2 regions of the Staphylococcus dromedarii genome follow, and region 2 is predicted to be linked to the other one. Evidence: predicted binding sites of a transcription regulator. Region 2 holds the regulator's gene; the other holds the start of a gene.

Region 1 (7,144 bases), 380 kb from region 2:
CTGATTGCCATTTCTTAAAATGATGGCCGTATCTGGGGCAATGGTCATCAGTGAAGCCATGGATTCTCTCGCTTTATCCATTGAAAAACGTTCTAGTGCTTCACTTAATGCAAATAAAATCACAACAACAGCGACTTCTCCCCATTCGCCGATAAGTATACCGCCAATCACTGCAATGGTCATAAGCATACGCATATCAAACTCTAAATGGATAAGATTACGCAATCCCTCTTTTAATAGTGATAAGCCGCTTATCATGACTGCCGACACGAATAATAATGGTGTGAGTATCGTTTCAGTATCATATAACCATTGTGACAAATAACCAAATACAATAAGCAATGTTGAAAACCATAAAGTTTGGTGATTCATAAAAAATTGCTGTATTTTTTCAATTAATGATTGTGGTGCTTTTTCTATCAATTGTTCAGTCTTTGCTACTTCATCATCAAAAACTTCAATATTCTCAAAAGCACCTGCTGCCTCTATCTCTTCTATCGTTGGTGAACCTTGTACATAAATTTTTGAAGCGCCAAAGTTCACTGTAGCAGATGACACGGATGGCAATGCCTCGACATTACGTTCAAACTTCGCAGCACAATTGGCACACGTCATCCCTTCTACACGATATGTTTTCTTATTTGTTGTCATACGTCATCACTTCTTCCTTATGCGCAATCGAAATCATCATAATTTGGCGAATGTGTGCGTCATATATGCGATAAAAAGCACGCTTCCCTTCTTTTCGATAAGTCACCACACCATTTTTATACAGTAAACGCAAATGATGAGACGTATTTGCAACTGTTAAATTTAATACTTCAGCTAAATCACAGACACAGAGTTCATCGTGCACACATAATAAATAAGTAATCTTAGCACGATTAATATCTGCAATACTTTTAAACATCAGACTGACACTCTCAATATTAGTTTGAGCCAATGTTTCTTTTGCCTCTTGAACATGTGCCTCATCAATTATAAATGCATCACAACCCATTTCATTTTTAGCCATTGTATCTCACATCCTCATTCAAGTATTCACTTGAATATAATATAACGAATCCCTACTTTTTATTCAAGTATCCACTTGAATGTTCCATTCTAAAAATGGCATAAAAAAACAACCCCACACATTGTGAGGTTGCTTCTCTATTTTGCATATTCGACCGCTCTCGTCTCACGGACAACTGTCACTTTAATATGACCTGGATATTGAAGTTCCCCTTCAATTTGGTCTTTAATATCTCTCGCTAATCGATGAGATTGTAAGTCATCGATTTCTTCTGGTGATACAATCACGCGAATTTCACGTCCCGCTTGAATCGCAAATGCCTTTTCAACACCATCATAATTTTCAGAAATGGCTTCAAGACGTTCTAAACGTTTGATATAATTTTCCAACGTTTCTTTACGTGCACCTGGACGTGCTGCTGATAATGCATCTGCAGCTGCCACGAGGATTGAAATAATTGATGTTGGCTCTACATCGCCATGATGTGAATGGATTGCATTAATTACAGTTGGTGATTCACCATATTTCTTTGCAAGCTCCACACCAATCTCCACATGACTACCTTCAACTTCGTGGTCAATGGCTTTACCAATATCATGTAGTAAACCAGCACGTTTCGCAATTGTAACATCTTCATTCAATTCTGCAGCTAACATACCAGATAAGTGCGCTACTTCAATTGAATGTTTCAAGACGTTTTGTCCATAACTTGTACGGTAATGCATACGACCAAGTATTTTAACAAGATCTGGATGCATATTGTGAACATTTAATTCAAATGTCGCTTGTTCCCCAGCTTCGCGAATGATTTCATCTACTTCACGACGCGCTTTGTCGACCATATCTTCAATTCGTCCTGGATGGATACGACCATCAGATACTAAATTAATTAAGGCCGTTTTAGCGATCTCGCGGCGTATAGGGTCAAAACCTGATAAGATGACTGCTTCTGGTGTATCATCAATGATTAAATCGATACCTGTTAACGTCTCAAGCGTGCGAATGTTACGGCCTTCACGTCCGATGATACGACCTTTCATTTCATCATTCGGTAAGTTAACAACAGATACCGTTGATTCTGACGTATGCTCAGCTGCGAATCTTTGTACTGTCGTTGCTAACAACTCTTTCGCCGTTTGATTGACTTTTTCTTTTGCTTCACGTTCTTTTTCCTTAACAAGCACTGCAATATCTTGTGACAATTCATTTTCAACACGTTGTAATTGTTCATCACGTGCTTCTTCTTGTGTGAGACCGGAGATGCGTTCTAATTCTTGTTCGTGTTTCATTATTATTGTTTGAACACTACTCTCTTTTGCATCTACTTGTTGTTGTCTTTCTTCAAGTTTAGATTCTTTTTGGTCTAAAATCTCATCCTTCTTATCAAGTAAATCAGATTTTCGTTCCAAGTTTTCCTCTTTTTGAAGAAGTCGGGATTCTTGTCGTTGAAGTTCGCTACGACGTTCTCTCAGCTCGCTTTCAACTTGCTCACGAATCTTTTGGTTTTCTTCTTTTGCTTCAAGCAATTTCTCTTTTTTTAGATTCTCGGCGTCTTTTCTCCCCTGTTGGACAATATCATCAGCAGTATTTTTAGCTTGTACTTGCTGTTGATGTATTAAATTTTGGGCGATAAAATACCCCGCAACAACTCCTAGAATAATACCCAGCAAAATGAGTAAGAGGGTTAATAAATTCACACAAACACCTCCTTTTTCTAGGATTTGATCTGTATATAAACAATTCTATATGATTATATGAATATCACTAAAAATCATACATGTATAATTGTACGTTTTGAAGTCAGAAAAATCAAGACTTGAGTCATGACAACATCATCAATTCTTTAACTTATGAAAGTGAAAATTTCCTATTATTTTACTTTTTGTTCTGTGCATATCTTTAAATAAACAGTTGGTAGCTGATCTAAGTTAATCAATAAAAGATGGAACAGCCCGTCGCAACAAGCCATCCCACCTTAAATGAGTCTTTTTATTTTATATTATGCATCAAATAATGTATCTGCTTCTTCTGTTTGATCTTCAGCCTCAACTTCTGAATCACCAGCGATGCCTAATTTTTCACGTAGCTTTTGATCAATTTCCGCTTCTAAAGCTGGATTCTCTTTTAAGAACAGTTTTACATTTTCTTTACCTTGGCCCATACGTTCTCCATTATATGAATACCATGCACCAGATTTATCTACAATATCATGCGCAACACCCAAGTCGATTAACTCACCTTGGCGAGAGATACCTTGTCCGTACATAATATCTACCTCAGCCACTTTGAATGGTGGTGCTACCTTATTTTTTACAACTTTAATTTTTGTACGGTTACCAACTATATCTTGCCCTTGCTTCAACTGTTCGGCACGTCTTACTTCTAAACGAACAGAGCTATAGAATTTTAAGGCACGTCCCCCTGGTGTTGTTTCAGGATTACCGAACATAACACCTACTTTTTCACGAATTTGGTTAATAAAGATAGCTGTTGTTTTAGATTTTGAGATTGCTGCTGATAGTTTACGCAATGCTTGTGACATTAAACGTGCTTGTAAACCAACATGCGTATCTCCCATTTCGCCTTCAATTTCAGCTTTTGGTGTTAATGCTGCTACTGAGTCGACAACAACAATATCGACAGCACCACTACGAACAAAGGATTCTGCAATCTCTAAACCTTGTTCCCCGTGATCGGGTTGTGAAAGATATAGGTTATTAATATCAACACCTAACGCCTCTGCATAAACTGGGTCTAATGCATGCTCGGCATCGATAAATGCTGCTACCCCACCATTTTTTTGTACTTCAGCTATGGCATGTAAGGCAACTGTTGTTTTACCAGAACTCTCTGGTCCATAAACTTCAATGATACGTCCTTTCGGGTAGCCACCTACTCCTAGTGCGTGGTCTAAGGTTACTGATCCTGTTGAGATCGTTGATACGTTACGGTCTTTGTTGTCACCCAACTTCATAACCGCACCTTTCCCGAATGACTTTTCCATATTTTTGATTACTGTATCTAGTGCTTTCTGACGTTCATTATCCAATGATTGTACCTCCTAGTAGCGAATATCGTTTCGTTCTATCTATTCTAATTATCACTTATATAATTTGTTAAACGTTTATTCCATGTGCTTTTGTTGATTTATTTATACTATACAAGCTCCAATCTGAAATTACAAGTATTTTAGCGAATATTTGTTCGCTTATTTTCGATTGGTGTCCAACAATACGAACAAACGTACTTTAGTTTCTACTTCTCAAGTGTTGCTTCTTTGAGCCAATTCAACCACTCAATGAGCACATAGTTTTGACTGCGGTCTCGAATTAGATTGCGATATGTAGCCATTTTAAATTGCTTTAATCCAAATAAATCACCATCTAAGAAACCGATATACACTTGTTCATCAACTGCTAAAAGACTGATTGCTTGTTCTGTATTGAATTGTGATTGAACAAGTTTTGCACTGACTTGTACCTGTTCTTGAATCGATGCATCTATTTGTATATAGGATGGATGATGCAATAGATAGCCTTGCAAACGCTGTTGATGATCTGCTTGTTTTAAACGTGCATTCAGTAAACCATCTGTTACGCCATCATACACTGCAATACTTTTTTGCTGATGATTCATAACAGCTTGTTCGGGTGTCATGTTGTCCGAACCATAGTAAAATTCACCAATTCTAGAAAGGATCTCTATTTTGATAGGCGCAATCAATTCTCGGCATGTTTCAATATCCTCACCACTTGCTGTTAAACGGATTGTAACCTCATGTTTTCCTGCTAAAGGAGCAATCGTTGGATTTGATTGTTGCTCGATAAGATCTAATAATTCCGTTTCAGCCTGAGACTCACCAATACCACAAAAACGTAGTACTTCAGAAAAGATTGTCTGATCCGATTGTACAAAGAACGGCATCATTTCATTATCGACCATAGGCTTCATCTCACTTGGTGGCCCAGGTAACATGACAACATGTGTATCCTCATAGACAACATACATACCTGGTGCCATTCCTACACGGTTCGCCAAAACTTCAGAACCTTCTATAACAAGCGCTTGTTGTTTATTATTAGGTGTCATCACTTTATCTTGTGATGCAAAATAAGATTCAATAAACGCAAGTGCTTCTTCGTCCATAATTAATTGTTTATTCAACACTTCTGCCACTGTTTGTTTTGTTAAGTCATCTTTCGTTGGCCCAAGACCACCTGTATAAATAACAGCATCATATTGATCAATTGCTCGTTCTGTTACACGTTTTAAACGCTCTGGGTTATCACCTACAACAATATGTTCTAATACATGGTGACCCGCTTCATTTAACACACGGGAAATATATTGTGCATTTGTGTTGGCAATCTGCCCTAATAGCAATTCAGATCCAACACCAATGATACAAACTCTCATCTCCTGTTTCCTCCCCAAAAATCACTTTCTATCATGATAAATTATCTTTAAAATGCTTATTCATTATACCCTACACACGATTTGAATAACCAAGAAATGCTTCATATTTCATCAAATAAATCTCAATCATTATCGATTATCCATGATAACGACTCAACATTTTCTGCACTTAAAAAAGTGATATTCAAAACCTCTTTAAAGATTAAGAATATCACTTTATACTTTTTCTCATATCTCGAGATTATTTTTTATCTTGTAAAAAGACGTCGCGTCCTTTATAGAAATATTCAACACCAGATAAGATTGTGAAGAATACACCAATATATAACAATACTTGTCCGAGAGAGAAACCGATCCATTGACTTAATGGTTCACCTAATAAAATAAATACTAACGCAACCATTGTAACAGCTGTTTTAACCTTACCTAATTGACCAGCTGCACTGACAAATCCTTGCTCAATTTGTAGTAAACGTAAGCCTGTGACAGCAAACTCACGTGCAATAATAATAATGGCAACAACTGAATTTGTAAGACCGAGTTCAACGAGTACAATCAATGACGCTGATACAAGTAGTTTGTCTGCTAATGGATCCAAAAATTTACCCATATTCGTGACGAGTTGCCATTTACGCGCAAGGTAGCCGTCCACAAAGTCACTAATAGATGCCAAAATAAAAATTAAGCCGCTGATTAAAAATTCAATACGTACCTCTTGTCCTCCAAAAAATGCCATTTGCCCCATACCAAAATCAACAAGTGCAAATAACATAAAGAGAGGAATTAGTATCACACGAAATAGTGTGATCTGATTAGGTATATTCATGATTCATCCTCTTTCTAATAATCTTTTTATACCGATTCATTATAACACAAGTCCAAATACAGCCCAAAAAACAGCTGTTACACCAATAAGACTTGCAATAATCATCGCAACTTGCTTTGTTTCTTTATCACGATTTTGAAATTGTGCTGATTTTTCGCCATTTGATAATTGTTTCAATGCTTCTGAAGCAAAACGGTGGGTTTTCGGTAACTCTTCTCGATGTTTTTCAAGAAGTTGCACACTATCCATATTGACCGCTTGTGCATATTTACGTATAAAACCAATTACGTATGTAGGTTGATTCAACGTCTCAAATTGATTATTTTCAATCGCAATTAACGTTTCACGTTGGATATGTGTCCGAGATTCTAACTCAGTTAGTGTCATCCCTAAACGCTCTCTCTTACTCTGTAAAACTTCACCAATTAATCTCACTGATTCAACCTCCTACTTAAAATCCTCCGAAACCATCACCAAATCCACCAAATGGATCACCAAAATCTAAGTTATTTTTACTTTTTACAGTTTTTTGTTTCATCTCATCATATGCAATTTCTTGATTCTCTTCTGCACGTAATTCAATGATGTAGTCAAAGTCATCCATTTCATACTCACTCGCTTCGACGAATAAATCTGGATGTTCCACCACCTTAGCAGATGGTAAAGTCATCACTTCACGCACTAATTCTTGATGTTTTGGGTTTTGTTCCCTTGCTGTTACAGCTCCATCAATGATATAAACGTGATCTTTGTCATATTCACCTTTGATTAATGAACTGCGAACTGTTTGTTTAATGAGCGTTGAACTAATAAACAACCAACGTTTATGAGCGGAAACGCTCCCTGCAACAATTGACTCTGTTTTTCCAACTCGTGGCATCCCACGA
Region 2 (7,144 bases):
CTTTCATTGCCCTATTTTTATTCTCTCAATTTAGTTGTAATAAGTAATTAAAGTTGTTCGATTTCAGCTAAAACTCGTTCTTTTGTGAATCCATATTTTTCAATCACTAAGTCACCAGGTGCACTTGCACCAAAACGATCAATACCAATCACTTTACCATTCATACCTACATATTTATGCCAACCTAATGTTGCACCCATTTCAGCTGCAACGCGTTTTTCAACATGTGGTAATAAAATTTCATCTTTGTAAGCTTGTGATTGTTGTTCAAATGCATGCCAGTTCGGCATAGAAACAACACGTACACCTTTACCTTGCTCAGCTAATTCTTTTGCTACATCAACAAGAAGGCTCACTTCTGAACCAGTAGCTAAAAGTACATATTCTGGTGCTGTTTCAGTTTCATAAACAACATATGCACCTTTACGAACACCTTCTTCTAAGACTGTTGCGTCAACATCTAATACTGGTAAACCTTGTCTTGTTAAGACTAATGCAGTCGGTGTATTTTTAGATTCTAATGCAACTTGCCATGCTACACGTGTTTCATTACCATCTGCTGGACGAATCACGTTTAAGTTTGGAATCGCACGTAACCCTGCTAATTGTTCGATTGGCTCATGTGTTGGTCCATCTTCACCAACTGCAATTGAGTCATGTGTAAAGATAAATGTTGAACCTAATCCCATTAATGATGACAGGCGTAATGCTGGTTTTACATAGTCACTAAATACAAAGAATGTTGCTGCATATGGATGAACACCACCATGTGCTGCCATACCATTAACTGCTGCAGCCATAGCAAATTCACGCACACCAAACCAAATATTTCTACCGCTACCATCTTCAGCAGAGAAATCTCCTTCTTCTTTTACATTAGACTTGTTTGATGATGCTAAGTCAGCTGAACCACCGAAGAATGATGGAACTGCAGCACTTAATGCTTGAATAACATCTCCAGAATCAGCACGTGAAGCCGCTTTGTGCCCCACTTCAAATTGTGGTAATGATGCTGTATACTCTTCTGGAAGTTCTCCAGCAATTGCTGTTTTTAGTGTCGCTGCAAGTTCAGGGTATTTTTCTTCATACTTTTTAAATTCTGCTTCCCAAGCTGCTTCATGCGCATCTGCACGTGCAATCATCGTATCTTTGAAAATATCATAAACAACTTCATCCACGTGGAACTGTTTATTCGCATCTAATGCATAATTCTCAAAAGTTAAAGCACGTTCGTCCGCTCCAAGAGGCGCACCATGAGATGTATGGCTATTAGATTTATTTGGTGAACCATAACCAATAATTGTCTTTACTTCAATAATTGTTGGTCCTGTTTGTTCTTTAGCTGTTTCAATAGCGCGATTAATCGCTTCTAAGTCATTACCATCTTCAACTAAAAGATGATTCCAACCATATGCTTCAAATCGTTGCTTAATATTTTCAGAGAATGACTTGTTTGTTTTACCATCTAATGAAATATCATTTGAATCATATAGCGTAATCAACTTATCTAATTTTAAATGACCTGCAAGTGATGCCGCTTCATGTGAAATACCTTCCATTAAGTCACCATCAGATGCAAGAACGTATGTGTGGTGATCTACAACAGAAATATCATCTTGATTATATTTTGCTGATAAATGTTTTTCAGCCATTGCCATACCAACTGCCATTGCAAATCCTTGTCCTAATGGTCCTGTTGTAATATCTACACCTTGTGTATGGCGGAACTCAGGATGTCCAGGAGTTTTTGAATCCCATTGTCTAAAGTTCTTCAACTCGTCCATCTCTAAAGCACCTGATACATGTAATAAACTGTACAATAATGCAGATCCGTGACCAGCTGATAATACAAATCGATCTCTATTGAAATATTGATCAGCTTTTGGATTGAAATTTAGATGTCTTGTCCATAACGTGTAAGCCATTGGCGCTGCACCCATTGGTAAACCTGGGTGTCCTGAATTAGCTTTTTCAATTGCGTCAATACTCAATGCACGCAAAGTATTTACTGCTAAAGTATCATTTTTATCGAACATAAAATAACTTCCCTTCTATTTCTCTTCATATCCATATTATAACTGAAAGCCATATTGGATACCTAATAAATCCATCATAATCATTAAATATTTTTTGTGAAAAATGTGACAACTATTTACGTAGATTGTTGTGTTTTTGAATTGTTTTTAATTTCTCTGGTGTCACATCATTACCTTGGGGATCAATTACTTTTGTTTGCTCAATCTGTGCCTTAAAGCTACCACGGAATGTTTCTAAATATTCACTTCTTAACTTTGATTGTTCTTTCGCTTCAATTTCTGTTAATCCTTGTTCTTTTTTCTTTCTTGCTAATTCATTAATACGATTTAGTTTTTCTTGGCTTAACATGCTGCAACCCTCCGTCAATTTCTTTACAAAAAATATATCAGAAATAAGGGCAAAAACCAAACACTTCTACTTAATGAAATAATTGCGAAACAATCAACATCAAAATCTAGCAGGTGTTGCCTTCAATATTGTTTACTCGCTCAATGTAATTGCAAATACACTATCCTCATTACTTTGATGAGGTGCAGACTCATATTGTTCACTATTTTTTAAAGTATGATCAGTCATTTCGTACGTTTGTTCTGTTTGCCCATTGTGACTTATCATAATAAAAAAAGTGAAAAATAATACAACCGATGCTAAAAACACCATTAAAAATAAGACCATTTCAGAATATTTACGTTGTATCATCTTCATACACTCCCTCGAACATTTGTTTGTATAAGTAATTTAACAGAACGAATGTTCCGTGTCAACAAAAAGACGAACAAATGTTTGTTCATGTTCGTGTAATATGCTATAATTGTCTTAAATTTAACGGAGGAGTGCTAATTATGAGAGAATTAACAAAGAGACAGAGTGAAATATTTGAATTTATCAAACAGGTCGTACAATCTAAAGGCTATCCACCAAGTGTTCGTGAGATTGGAGAGGCCGTTGGTTTAGCTTCGAGTTCTACTGTACACGGGCACCTTTCTCGTCTAGAAGAAAAAGGATATATTCGTCGAGACCCAACTAAGCCACGTGCTATCGAAATTGTTCATGAATTAATGGGCGAACCTGTAAATATGGAAGCAACAATTTTTGTACCTGTAATAGGGAAAGTAACGGCTGGTATGCCGATTACTGCTGTTGAAAATGTTGAAGAATACTATCCACTACCAGAACATTTTACTTCAACGCACAATGGACAAATTTTCATATTAAATGTTGTGGGTGATAGTATGATTGAAGCGGGTATTTTGGATGGAGATAAAGTTATTGTACGTAGTCAATCTATTGCAGAAAATGGTGATATTATCGTTGCGATGACGGATGAAGATGAGGCAACTGTTAAACGCTTTTATAAAGAGAAAAATCGCTATCGCTTACAACCTGAAAATAGTATGCTAAGTCCGATTTATTTAGAACATGTAACAGTATTAGGGAAAGTCATTGGTCTATTTAGAGAAATGTAGTCAACAGGATCAATATGATATTTTACTCGTATAAACTTCTCAATAAAACTCCTTACTTATTATCAAAAAAGCTCAGAGGCATTGTGCCCTGAGCTTTTTCTATATCATCAATCATTATTTTAAATTAATCTCTGTCACCATTGAAAATAGAGTTTTTCACAATGACATAATCTACTTTTCTTAATGAATCAACATCTTTGCCACCTGCATAAGAAATTGAACTTTGTAAGTCTTCTTGCATTTCTTTTAACGTATCCTTAAGTGAACCTTTGTGTGCAACAAACATTTTTTTGCCTTCTACGTTTTTGCGTTCACCTTTTTGATATTCAGATGCACTACCGAAGTATTCTTTGTACTTCTTGCCATCCATTTCTACTGTTTCACCAGGAGATTCTTCATGTGCTGCAAATAAAGAACCGATCATAACCATTGATGCACCGAAACGTACAGATTTTGCGATATCACCGTGTGTTCTAATACCACCATCTGCAATAATTGGTTTACGTGCTGCTTTACTACAATGATTAATTGCTGCTAATTGCCAACCACCTGTACCAAAACCAGTTTTGATCTTAGTAATACATACGCGACCTGGTCCAATACCCACTTTCGTTGCATCTGCACCAGCATTTTCTAATTCACGAACACCCTCAGGCGTACCAACATTCCCAGCGATAACAAATGTTTCTGGTAAATGTTTTTTAATATGTTTAATCATATCGATAACTTGATCTGAATGACCATGTGCAATATCAATTGTGATATACTCAGGTTTCAAGTCTTCAGATTTAATTTTTTCAACAAAATCAAATTCAGGGTCTTTAACACCAACTGAGATTGAAGCAAATAAACCTTTTTCATGCATACGTTTAATGAATGGTATACGTGCCGCTTCATCAAAACGGTGCATAATATAGAAGTATTCATTTTCTGCAAACCATTCTGCAAGTTGCTCATTCATCACTGTTTGCATATTTGCAGGAACGACTGGTAATTTAAATCTTCTAGGTCCAAATTGGATAGATGTGTCAATTTCTGAACGACTTTTCACGATGCTTTTGTTTGGAATTAATTGTATATCTTCATAATCAAAAATTTTCATGTTTTAAAAAACCCCTCATTTATTTTATCCATATGATAATATACTATCATTAACGGATAAAGTAAACAAAGGGAATGAAATTTACCAGCTAGATTTTTTAACGCCTGGAATTTGGCCTTTATGTGCATATTCACGGAATGAAATTCTAGACATTTCAAACTTACGCATGACGCCACGAGGACGACCTGTAACTTTACATCTTCTTGTTAATCTTGTTGGTGATGAATCACGTGGAAGTTTGCGAAGTGCTTCATAATCACCTTTTGCTTTTAATTCACGTCTTAATTCAGCGTATTGTGCAACTAATGCTTCACGCTTTGCTTCTTTTGCTATTTTAGACTTTTTAGCCATTTTTATACCACCTTTTTATAAATCGTAATCATTACGTTTTACATACTAGCATATTTTCTTTCATAAACGCAAGATAAAATGTTGGCAAATCCAAAAAAGCGTGATAAAATATTAAATCGTAATGGTTTCAATTTATTTTAAAACCAAAGGAGGGAATACCATGCGTATTAATGTAACTTTAGCTTGTACTGAATGTGGTGACCGTAACTACATCACTACTAAGAATAAACGTACAAACCCAGAGCGTATCGAAATGATGAAATATTGCCCAAGATTAAATAAGCACACTTTACACAGAGAAACAAAATAATAACGGCATATCACGACTAATCAAAAAAATACGACAATGATAGAGAAATGGTGAGCGATTCGTACGCTCACCATTTTTCTTTATATATGATTATTTTAAATCTCCTAAAATCTCATCTAATTGTGCAGTCATACCTAATGCATTCGCCACACCTTTACCATATTCTGGATCAGCTTGATAACAATGACGAATATGACGGTGTTTCACTTCATCCGTTGTACCATCCATTTCATTTGCTGTGTTTTCAAAAATACGTTGCTGTTGTTCTGGTGTTTGTAAACGGAATAACTTGCCAGGTTGTTCGAAGTAATTATCATCATCTTCTCTAAAATCATGTTCAAATGCTGTGCCTTCGATGCTAAGAGGTGCACGTTTATATTCTGGTTGATCTTTAAAAGCACCTGTACTATTTGGATAGTAATGTGTAGAACCGCCACCGTTACCATCTAGGAAACGCATTTGACCATCACGGCTAAATGGGCAAATATTTTCTACACCCACACCTTTAGGTTGGTTAACAGGAATCTGCCAGTGATTGACACCTAAACGATATCTTTGCGCATCACCATATGAGAACAGTCTACCTTGCAACATTTTATCTGGTGAGAAGTCGATGCCTGGAATGATGTTCGTTGGTGCAAAAGCAGCTTGTTCCACATCCATGAAATAATTATCTGGATTTTTATTTAATTCAAATTCACCCACTTCAATTAATGGATATTCATCTTTGAACCAAACTTTAGTTAGGTCAAACGGATTATCTTTATGTTGACGTGCTTGTTCTTCCGTCATCACTTGAATGTACATTTTCCATTTTGGGAATTGGCCATTCTCTATCGCTTCAAATAAATCACGTTGAGATGACTCACGATCATTTGCGATGACTTGCGCCGCTTCTTCTGGTGATAAATTTTCAATCCCTTGTTGTGTTCTGAAGTGGAATTTCACCCATACACGCTCATTATTGCCATTAATCATGGCGTATGTGTGTGAGCCGAAACCATGCATATGTCGATAACCTTTAGGAATACCACGATCCGACATCAAAATCGTCACTTGATGTAATGCTTCTGGTAATGATGTCCAGAAGTCCCAGTTATTTTGAGGGCTACGCATGTTCGTTCTTGGATCTCTTTTAACAGCATGATTTAAACTTGCAAATAATTTTGGATCTCTAAAGAAGAACACAGGCGTGTTATTCCCTACTAAGTCCCAGTTTCCTTCTTCAGTGTAAAATTTTAGTGCAAATCCACGAATATCACGTTCTGCATCAGCAGCACCACGTTCACCTGCTACTGTTGAAAAACGTGCAAACATCTCCGTTTTTTTACCTATTTCTGAAAAAATCTTTGCTGAAGTATATTGCGTAATATCATTTGTCACAGTCAATGTACCGAAAGCGCCTGAACCTTTTGCATGCATACGTCTTTCAGGAATCACTTCACGATCAAAATGAGCCATTTGCTCTAAAAAGTACCAATCTTGCATGAGCAATGGACCACGTTGTCCAGCTGTCATAGAATTTTCTCTGTCGCCGACTGGATGTCCAAATAAGCCTGTAAGTTTTGAGTCATTATTTTGAGTCATTGCAATACCTTCTTTCTTATTTATAATAATTCTAAATTAAGTTCTACTATTATTATACCCCTTCCACATGAATTTAAAAGTAAAATGAGCTGATTGAAGTAAGAATTGTCGAAAAATTTCGCTTTTTTCCTTTAAAGTTGTAAATTACTGTTGAATATCACTTAAATTGCAAGTACAATAGATAGAAATCTTTAATTATGAGGAGCAGATGTTTATGGAAGAAAAGAATTTAAAACGTGGCCTCCAATCTCGACACATTACCATGATTGCTATCGGTGGTGCGATTGGGAC

What was found. Region 2 encodes LexA, which represses DNA repair genes until DNA is damaged. Its sites were predicted from a motif close to CGAACATATGTTCG; they were not measured.
Region 1: the regulator LexA is predicted to act here: its motif matches at 4,209-4,222, upstream of recA (recombinase RecA).

Annotation. Positions count from the first base shown of each region.
Region 1 is NZ_CP094718.1:964,660-971,803, reverse strand. It holds gene MUA88_RS04795 (heavy metal translocating P-type ATPase) at 1-651, opposite strand, end outside; gene MUA88_RS04790 (ArsR/SmtB family transcription factor) at 638-1,015, opposite strand; gene rny (ribonuclease Y) at 1,153-2,712, opposite strand; gene recA (recombinase RecA) at 3,015-4,064, opposite strand; gene MUA88_RS04775 (CinA family nicotinamide mononucleotide deamidase-related protein) at 4,271-5,431, opposite strand; gene pgsA (CDP-diacylglycerol--glycerol-3-phosphate 3-phosphatidyltransferase) at 5,673-6,257, opposite strand; gene MUA88_RS04765 (helix-turn-helix domain-containing protein) at 6,297-6,692, opposite strand; gene MUA88_RS04760 (YmfK family protein) at 6,709-7,144, opposite strand, start outside.
Region 2 is NZ_CP094718.1:1,344,074-1,351,217, forward strand. It holds gene tkt (transketolase) at 48-2,036, opposite strand; gene MUA88_RS06560 (DUF896 domain-containing protein) at 2,149-2,385, opposite strand; gene sosA (DNA damage-induced cell division inhibitor SosA) at 2,518-2,736, opposite strand; gene lexA (transcriptional repressor LexA) at 2,880-3,503, shown strand; gene guaC (GMP reductase) at 3,628-4,605, opposite strand; gene rpsN (30S ribosomal protein S14) at 4,687-4,956, opposite strand; gene rpmG (50S ribosomal protein L33) at 5,117-5,266, shown strand; gene MUA88_RS06590 (catalase) at 5,357-6,853, opposite strand; gene MUA88_RS06595 (amino acid permease) at 7,068-7,144, shown strand, end outside.